DNA from 2 places in the Bifidobacterium catenulatum DSM 16992 genome. Region 1 is predicted to be linked to the other one. Evidence: riboswitches for the same ligand, from Rfam matches in the RefSeq annotation. Region 1 holds a riboswitch; the other holds the start of a gene.
The links. Region 1 has a riboswitch for thiamine pyrophosphate ahead of BBCT_RS06280 (hydroxyethylthiazole kinase). Riboswitches for the same ligand answer to the same signal wherever they lie in the genome.
Positions count from the first base shown of each region.

Region 2: it holds a riboswitch for thiamine pyrophosphate, as region 1 does, so the genes downstream of both, tenA (thiaminase II) here and BBCT_RS06280 (hydroxyethylthiazole kinase) in region 1, are expected to answer to the same signal.

Region 1 covers NZ_AP012325.1:1,468,616-1,472,146, reverse strand. Annotated here, with positions in the region: gene thiD (bifunctional hydroxymethylpyrimidine kinase/phosphomethylpyrimidine kinase) at 1-15, opposite strand, end outside; partial or broken gene BBCT_RS06285 (thiamine phosphate synthase) at 93-836, opposite strand; gene BBCT_RS06280 (hydroxyethylthiazole kinase) at 966-1,835, opposite strand; TPP riboswitch at 1,826-1,935, opposite strand; gene BBCT_RS06275 (glycine--tRNA ligase) at 2,228-3,531, shown strand, end outside.
Region 2 covers NZ_AP012325.1:1,254,727-1,258,257, reverse strand. Annotated here, with positions in the region: gene BBCT_RS05430 (energy-coupling factor transporter ATPase) at 1-722, shown strand, start outside; gene BBCT_RS09640 (hypothetical protein) at 716-847, shown strand; gene BBCT_RS05425 (YhbY family RNA-binding protein) at 914-1,219, shown strand; gene tenA (thiaminase II) at 1,345-2,112, opposite strand; TPP riboswitch at 2,105-2,215, opposite strand; gene BBCT_RS05415 (glycosyltransferase family 2 protein) at 2,332-3,345, shown strand.

The sequences.
Region 1 (3,531 bases):
CAATGTGCTGGTCATGAATGACTCCTTACTTGCTCTTGCTTACTTATGATCTGAAGTTTTGAAATACTCGTGATCCGTGATTCTTACTTGTGCGGCACGTGCCCGTGCTTTGCGTCGCCGCGCACGGCCTTCCACCGCGAAACCATATTGCGGGTCGCTTCTTCCGGATCGCTTGCGCCGGCGATTGCCGACACAACGAACCAACCGGCTGCCTTCGAATGCGCGAGCATCTCCATATCGTCGGCGCTCACACCACCGCCGACCACAACCGGAAAATCGCTCGCATCGCAGATCGCATTGATCTGTGCCTCGTCGAGCGTATGTCCGGAACCGTCGTTGCCGCCCACGGAAGCTTCCGGCTTGGTGATGGACACATGCAACGGACCTGCCCCGATGTAGTCGATGCAGCCGGCAGGTAGCTCGTTGATGAGCTTCACCAAGCTTTCCGTTTCGGCAGACAAGCCAACAATGGCATCTTCCCCAAGTAGCGCGCGGGCTTCCTGCGGTTCCAAATCAGTTTGCCCAATATGCACGCCGTCAACCTTGATGCCCTTGTGCCGTGCTTGCCAGACTACGTCCACACGGTCGTCGATCACGAACGCCACGGAATCGGATTTGCTGTTGTGTTCGATAACCTGTGCGATATCGCGTGCCATGCTGGTGATATCTTTCGCGTCGGTATCTTTGGCCCTCAGCTGGATGAACGTTGCGCCCCCGCGCAGCGCGTCCTCAACCACGCTGGTAATCGGTCGTCCCTTGCAATCCTGCGGGCCGACCACAAAGTAGGCGCTCATATCGAATGTATCGCGCATCGATGCATATGAATAATTGTCCATATAATCACCCTTCTCGGTAAGTGGTTCGGAAAGCCTACAATGTGAAACCGGCATTCGTCCGTTTTTCCGCATACGCAATTGCCGAACTCTGCATAACATGCCGCATGGTATGCAGAGTAGCGGCAAAGTCTAGTCGATGATGATTTCGGAGGCGGCGACTTCCTCGGCGGTGACGTTCCAAAGCGCATCAAGCAGCGCCACTTGGAAGGATCCCGGGCCTGAAGATTTGGCTTCGGCGATTTCGGAAGCTCTGTTGTACAGCAGCGAAGCGGAAATCGTAGCCACCAACGGTTCCGCTACGGCTAAATATGTTGCGGTCACGCCGCCAAGTGAGCAGCCAGCGCCGGTGATCTTCGTCATCATCGCGCTGCCGCCTGGCAGACGGAACACATGCTCGCCGTCGGTCACCAAATCAACCGCACCGGAAACAGCCACCGCACCAGCGCCGATGGGGGAGCGTTTCACAAGATGGCGGGCCAGCCTCTTGGCCGCATCAACGGCTGCATCGACCTCGTCCACAGCCTCCACGCCTGCCGGACGCGTGCCGGGAACGGTAGAATCGTTTTGAGCAAGGCCCCACATCGCATCGAGTGCGATGATCTCACTCGCATTGCCACGCACGATGGTTGGCGTATAGGTGCGGAACGATTCAAGAATGGCGGTACGGGTTTTGCCGATGCCCGCGGCGACCGGATCTAGCACCCACGTCTTGCCGTTCTTGTGCAGTTTGTAGGCGATTTCCGGCAGCGCATCTTTGAAGAACGGCAGCAGCGTGCCCACATTGATGTAGTTCGATCCGGCGATTTCCGCAGTGTCGATTACATCGTCCGGCAGAAAGCTCATGGCGGCAGTACCTCCGGCGGCAAGCTGCGCGTTGGCCACAAGATTCATCGTAACGAAATTGGTAAACGACTGCGCCAAAGGCGTGGTCTCTCGTACTCTGTTGACTGCCTGCACAATCTGTTTGCGCAGCGTTGCCGAAAATGAGTCATCGCTCATTGTCTGCTCCCTACGTTGGTCCTAACCAACAGGTTCAAAGGGTCAGGCATCCGCCTATCTCAGCTTCCACTTTCGTCGGAAAGCCCCCCTGCATGTACATAACGTACTCAACCTATACAAAGGCCCTGACACTGGAGCGGTCCAGTCGATTCCGGGATCAGGTGAATGCAGCACGTTCTCGTAAATATTAGGTGCGTACGTAAATCTCATAGGCAAATCTGAATAAGAAAACCGTGATGATTGACTGCAATATCTGGCCGCTGCTGCTTGACAACGACACTGTTGAAGGCGAGAACGCCACGAAACAGTAACGCGGGTGGCGTTCTGTCACCGCGTAAAGGTAGGCTTTGCGCTTGTAAAGACCCCAAACCGTTCAAACCAGAAGGTGCATTGTGGCTGTATCCAAACTCGATGAAGTCGTATCCCTCGCCAAGCGTCGTGGCTTTGTTTTTCCCGCCGGTGAAATCTACGGCGGAACCCGTTCCGCGTGGGATTACGGTCCGCTCGGCGTCGCGCTGAAAGACAATATCAAGCGTGAATGGTGGCGTTCCATGGTCGTCACCCGTGGCGATGTGGTGGGCGTTGACACGTCCATCATTCTTCCGCCGGCCGTGTGGGTGGCTTCCGGCCACGTGTCCGTGTTCAACGATCCACTGATCGAATGCCTCAACTGCCACAAGCGCCACCGTGCAGACAAGCTTGAGGAATCCTATGCCGAAAAGCATGGCGACAAGCTGCCGGAAAACGGTCTTAAAGATATTGTGTGCCCGGATTGTGGCACCCGTGGCAACTGGACCGAACCGCGCGACTTCAACATGATGCTGCGTACCCACCTCGGACCGGTCGAAGACGAAAACTCGCTGCACTACCTGCGCCCGGAAACCGCGCAGGGCATTTTCGTGGACTTCAAGAACGTGATGACCTCTTCTCGTTCCAAGCCGCCGTTCGGCATCGCCAACATGGGTAAGTCCTTCCGTAATGAAATCACCCCGGGCAACTTCATCTTCCGTACCCGCGAGTTCGAACAGATGGAAATGGAATTCTTCGTGGCTCCGGGCACGGATGAGGAATGGCACCAGTACTGGATCGATGCACGTACCCAGTGGTACATCGATCTTGGCGTGAAGCCGGAAAACCTGCGCCACTATGAGCATCCGAAGGAGAAGCTGGCTCACTATTCGAAGCGCACCGTCGACATTGAATACAAGTTCGGCTTCCAGGGATCCGATTGGGGCGAACTCGAAGGCGTAGCCAACCGTACCGACTTCGACCTTTCCGCGCATGCCAAGCACTCCGGCGAGGATCTGAGCTACTTCAATCAGGCCACCGGCGAAAAGTACGTGCCGTACGTCATCGAGCCGGCCGCAGGCCTGACCCGCTCTCTCATGGCCTTCCTCGTTGACGCCTACGACGTTGACGAGGCACCGAACACCAAGGGCGGCGTCGACAAGCGTACTGTGCTTCGCCTTGATCCTCGCCTGGCTCCGGTCAAGGCCGCCGTGCTGCCGTTGAGCAAGAAGCCGGAACTGCAGACCGTGGCACATGATCTGGCAGCCGACCTGCGTCAGCATGACTGGATGATCGACTACGACGAAGCCGGTGCGATCGGCCGTCGCTACCGCCGTGAAGACGAAATCGGCACCCCGCTGTGCATCACTGTCGATTTCGACACGCTTGACGATCAGGCCGTCACCAT
Region 2 (3,531 bases), 210 kb from region 1:
GCGCGTTGGCGGTCATGTTCTCCGCATTCGCCATCCGCTCCTTCTGGCAGTTACTGGTGGCCGCACTGTTGACCGGCATGATCGTTGCGACATCAGGCATCGGCGTGAAACAACTGTTCAAATCGATTCGCATGTTCCTTGCATTGTTCGTGTTCTGCGGACTGCTCAATGTGTTCTTCGTACGATCCGGCAATGTTCTTACGAACATCGGACCGATTCCAATCACCGACGACGGTGTGCGTATCGCTATACTGTACGCCTGCAGATTCGTTGCGGTCATTATCGTCGGAGCGGTATTCCTTGCCACGACCACTCCCACGGCCATTACCGACGCATTCGAAGCGTTGCTCAAACCTTTCGCAAAATTCGGCATCCATGCGCAGGAGATCGCGTTGGTGATGAGCCTCGCATTGCGGTTCCTGCCCACGTTAGGAAGCGAAGCGAAAGCCATTGTGGATGCGCAATCAGCCCGAGGCGGCAGCATTGAAACAGGAACATTCGTACAGCGGATCAAAGCGATAACCGCCATTATCATTCCGGTATTCGCAGGAGCGATACGTCATGCCGATAATCTCAGCCTCGCACTCGACGCACGATGTTACGAGGAAGGCATCATGCGCACGCACTGGCGAATCATGCGGATCGCCAAACATGACATCGCCGTAGTCGGTGTGAGTGTGTCGTACATTGCCGCATTGACCCTGATCGCTGGACTATGCTGAGCATTTCGGATGGGCATGGCGCTCCACTGATCGCATTGGAAAGCGAAACCGCCGAAGAAGCACGTCTGAACACGCGCAAGAACATCGAAGACGGTGTGAACGCCATCAAAGGCGCGGGGGAGTGATATGCAAGATTTTACTGCCCTCACGCTACTCTTGAGCAAGCATCATAAATAGGAATGGAACAAGTTATGGCATTAACCAAGAAGCAGGTCAAGCAGCTGCGTGGCCTGGCTACCAAGCTCAATCCGCTCATCCAGGTCGGCAAGAACGATTTGAGCGAAACCGCTATCAAGCAGGCGGACGAGACCATTGAAAAGCGTGAGCTTATCAAATGCTCCGTGCTCGACGGATCCGGACTGACTGCCAAGGAAGCGGGCGAGGGGCTGGCCGAAGAACTGAACGCGGAACTCGTACAGGTTATCGGCAACCGTTTCGTGCTCTATCGCCGCTCCTATCGCGATGACGTGGAGCATATTCGTCTCGTACGCGAATAAAGCGGGAAACTGACGCGACCAAACATAACAGGGCGGGTGCTTTCTGAAAACCAATCAGAAGGCACCCGCCCTATTGCAATGAGAATAAACAATCGGAAGTCAGGAAAACATGCGATGGAGCGGTGTCAGCGCTCCTGATTCCATTCGGGCTTCCACGTGTACTGCATGTCGTACGCGCTGGCCCAGAACATGTACTCGTTCTCCACGCCGGTCACGAAAATGTCAATCAGCTCGCGCTTGCGCTCCTCGCTCGCGTCGGCTACCAGTTTCTCGATATGTTCGAGCAGCCACACGGAATCCTGCCAGAATTCGTCGGTCTTATACATGTCGACCCAACTTTTGTACGGATTGTCGTCAAGCGTGTCGGCAAACTCGGCGGCAAGACGGTAACCATAATCCGCATACACCCAGGCGCACGGCAGCACGGCCACAAGAATGTCGAGAATATCCTTGCCATAGGCGATGGAAAGGATATTCGACGTGTAGGCACGCGCGAAGGCCGACTGGCGCACATTGTTCATCTGCTCTTCGGTGATGCCATAGCTGGCCAAGTAGGAGCGGTGTACTTCGGTCTCGACCTGCAGGGCGCCGTTCTGCACCTTGAGCATGAACGCCATGATTTCAGGGTCGGTGGCCTTGGCTAATCCCAAAGCGTGCACTCTGGCGTAATCGTTCACATAACGAAAATCCTGCAGCAGATAGAAGGCGAAACGCTCGCGTTGCAGTGTGCCTTCACCAAGCTCGCGGATGAACGGCTGCTGGTAGCCTTCCTCCCAAACCAGGTCAGCAGCCTTGCGCATGCGCTGCGCGAACGGAGGAAGATTGTTGCGTTGGATGCCTTTGGCGGCGTCGAACTCATAATCGAAATTGGTTGTTGATGTCACAGCAGTCATTAGACATGCCTCCCTACGCTGGTATTAACCATCAGGTTCAAAGGGTTCAGGCCTCACTTGGCCTATCTCAACCCGACAAACACGGGTTCCCCTGCATTACGCCGTATATTATGGCAAAGCCGTCCGAAATGTGCAAGAGCCTGTCCGCCGAATGGAATCGTGCCGCATGATGCGAACACAGGCGATGTTCGGTTGAGGGCGAGTGCAAGAATAGAACGTATGACTGAAAAGCAAGTTGCGAAGAACACCATCGAAAAGCTGGCTATCGTCGTGGTGACATACAAGCGTCAGCAGCTGCTCGCCACCCTGTTCGAATCCATCGAAAAACTCACTGTGGCACCATGGCGTATCGTCGTCGTTGACAACGAGCACAGCGATGCGACCCAAGGCATGGTCGACGATTTCCGTGAAGCGGTCACCGCGCAGTGGGGCAATACCATCGCCGACCAATCGGGCAACGAAAGTCGCGTGGTGTATGCGCCTCAATCCGACAACCTCGGCGGCGCAGGCGGATTCTCCGCAGGTGTGAAGAAGGCATATGAGCTGGGATCCGAATGGTTCTGGGTGATGGACGACGATGTGGCCGTGATGCCCGAAGCCATCGAACGACTTGCCAAGTGGACCGGCAGCCATGATGTGATCCAAGGCAGCCGATACGACTATGACGGCGGCCCGTTCTACTGGCAATACGATTTCATCATTTCCCTCGGCATCCCCAATCCGATCGCTCCGGCCGCATTCGGACGCCCCGGCTACCGCGTGATGGACACCCTGTGCTTCGAGGGGGGTCTGTTCCGCCGCAACATCGTCGAACAGATCGGCTTGCCGGATCCGCGTTTCTTCATCTACTGGGACGACACGATGTACGGCTACCGCGCCAGCAAAGTCACCAACCCGATTGTGGTGCCCGACGTGATCCTGCGCCGCACTCGTGAAATCGGCAATTGGGATATCGCCGGCGTGCGCCAGCTCAACTCCACCTCTGACATGAACCGTTACCACATCATGCGTAACCGAGGCTACATGGCGCGCTATTTCATGGCGTTCGGCGATTACCGTCCGCTGATGTTCGGTCTGGGTACGCTGCTGACCGCCGCCAAGGAAGTCATCCGTCTGGTGATGGTGGACCGAGAGCATGTGAAGACCGGCTTGGTGCAGATAGCCAAGGGTTGGTGGGATTCACGCAAGCTGCTGCATGATCCGGATTGGAAGCCGATGCCGCCGCTCAAGTGATGCGGTTGCGCCGTCTTCAGACGGTCATCTTCTTACGATTCGCCCCATGCCGATGCGTTGAGTTGACATGGGGCGAATCGTTTGCAGAAAAAAGTTGCAGAATGAATCATTTCATTGCGAAAAATTATGCAATCGTATTCACCATTTATGCTTTTTCGGCGCGTTTTGGGGCATGGGGCGAGTTAC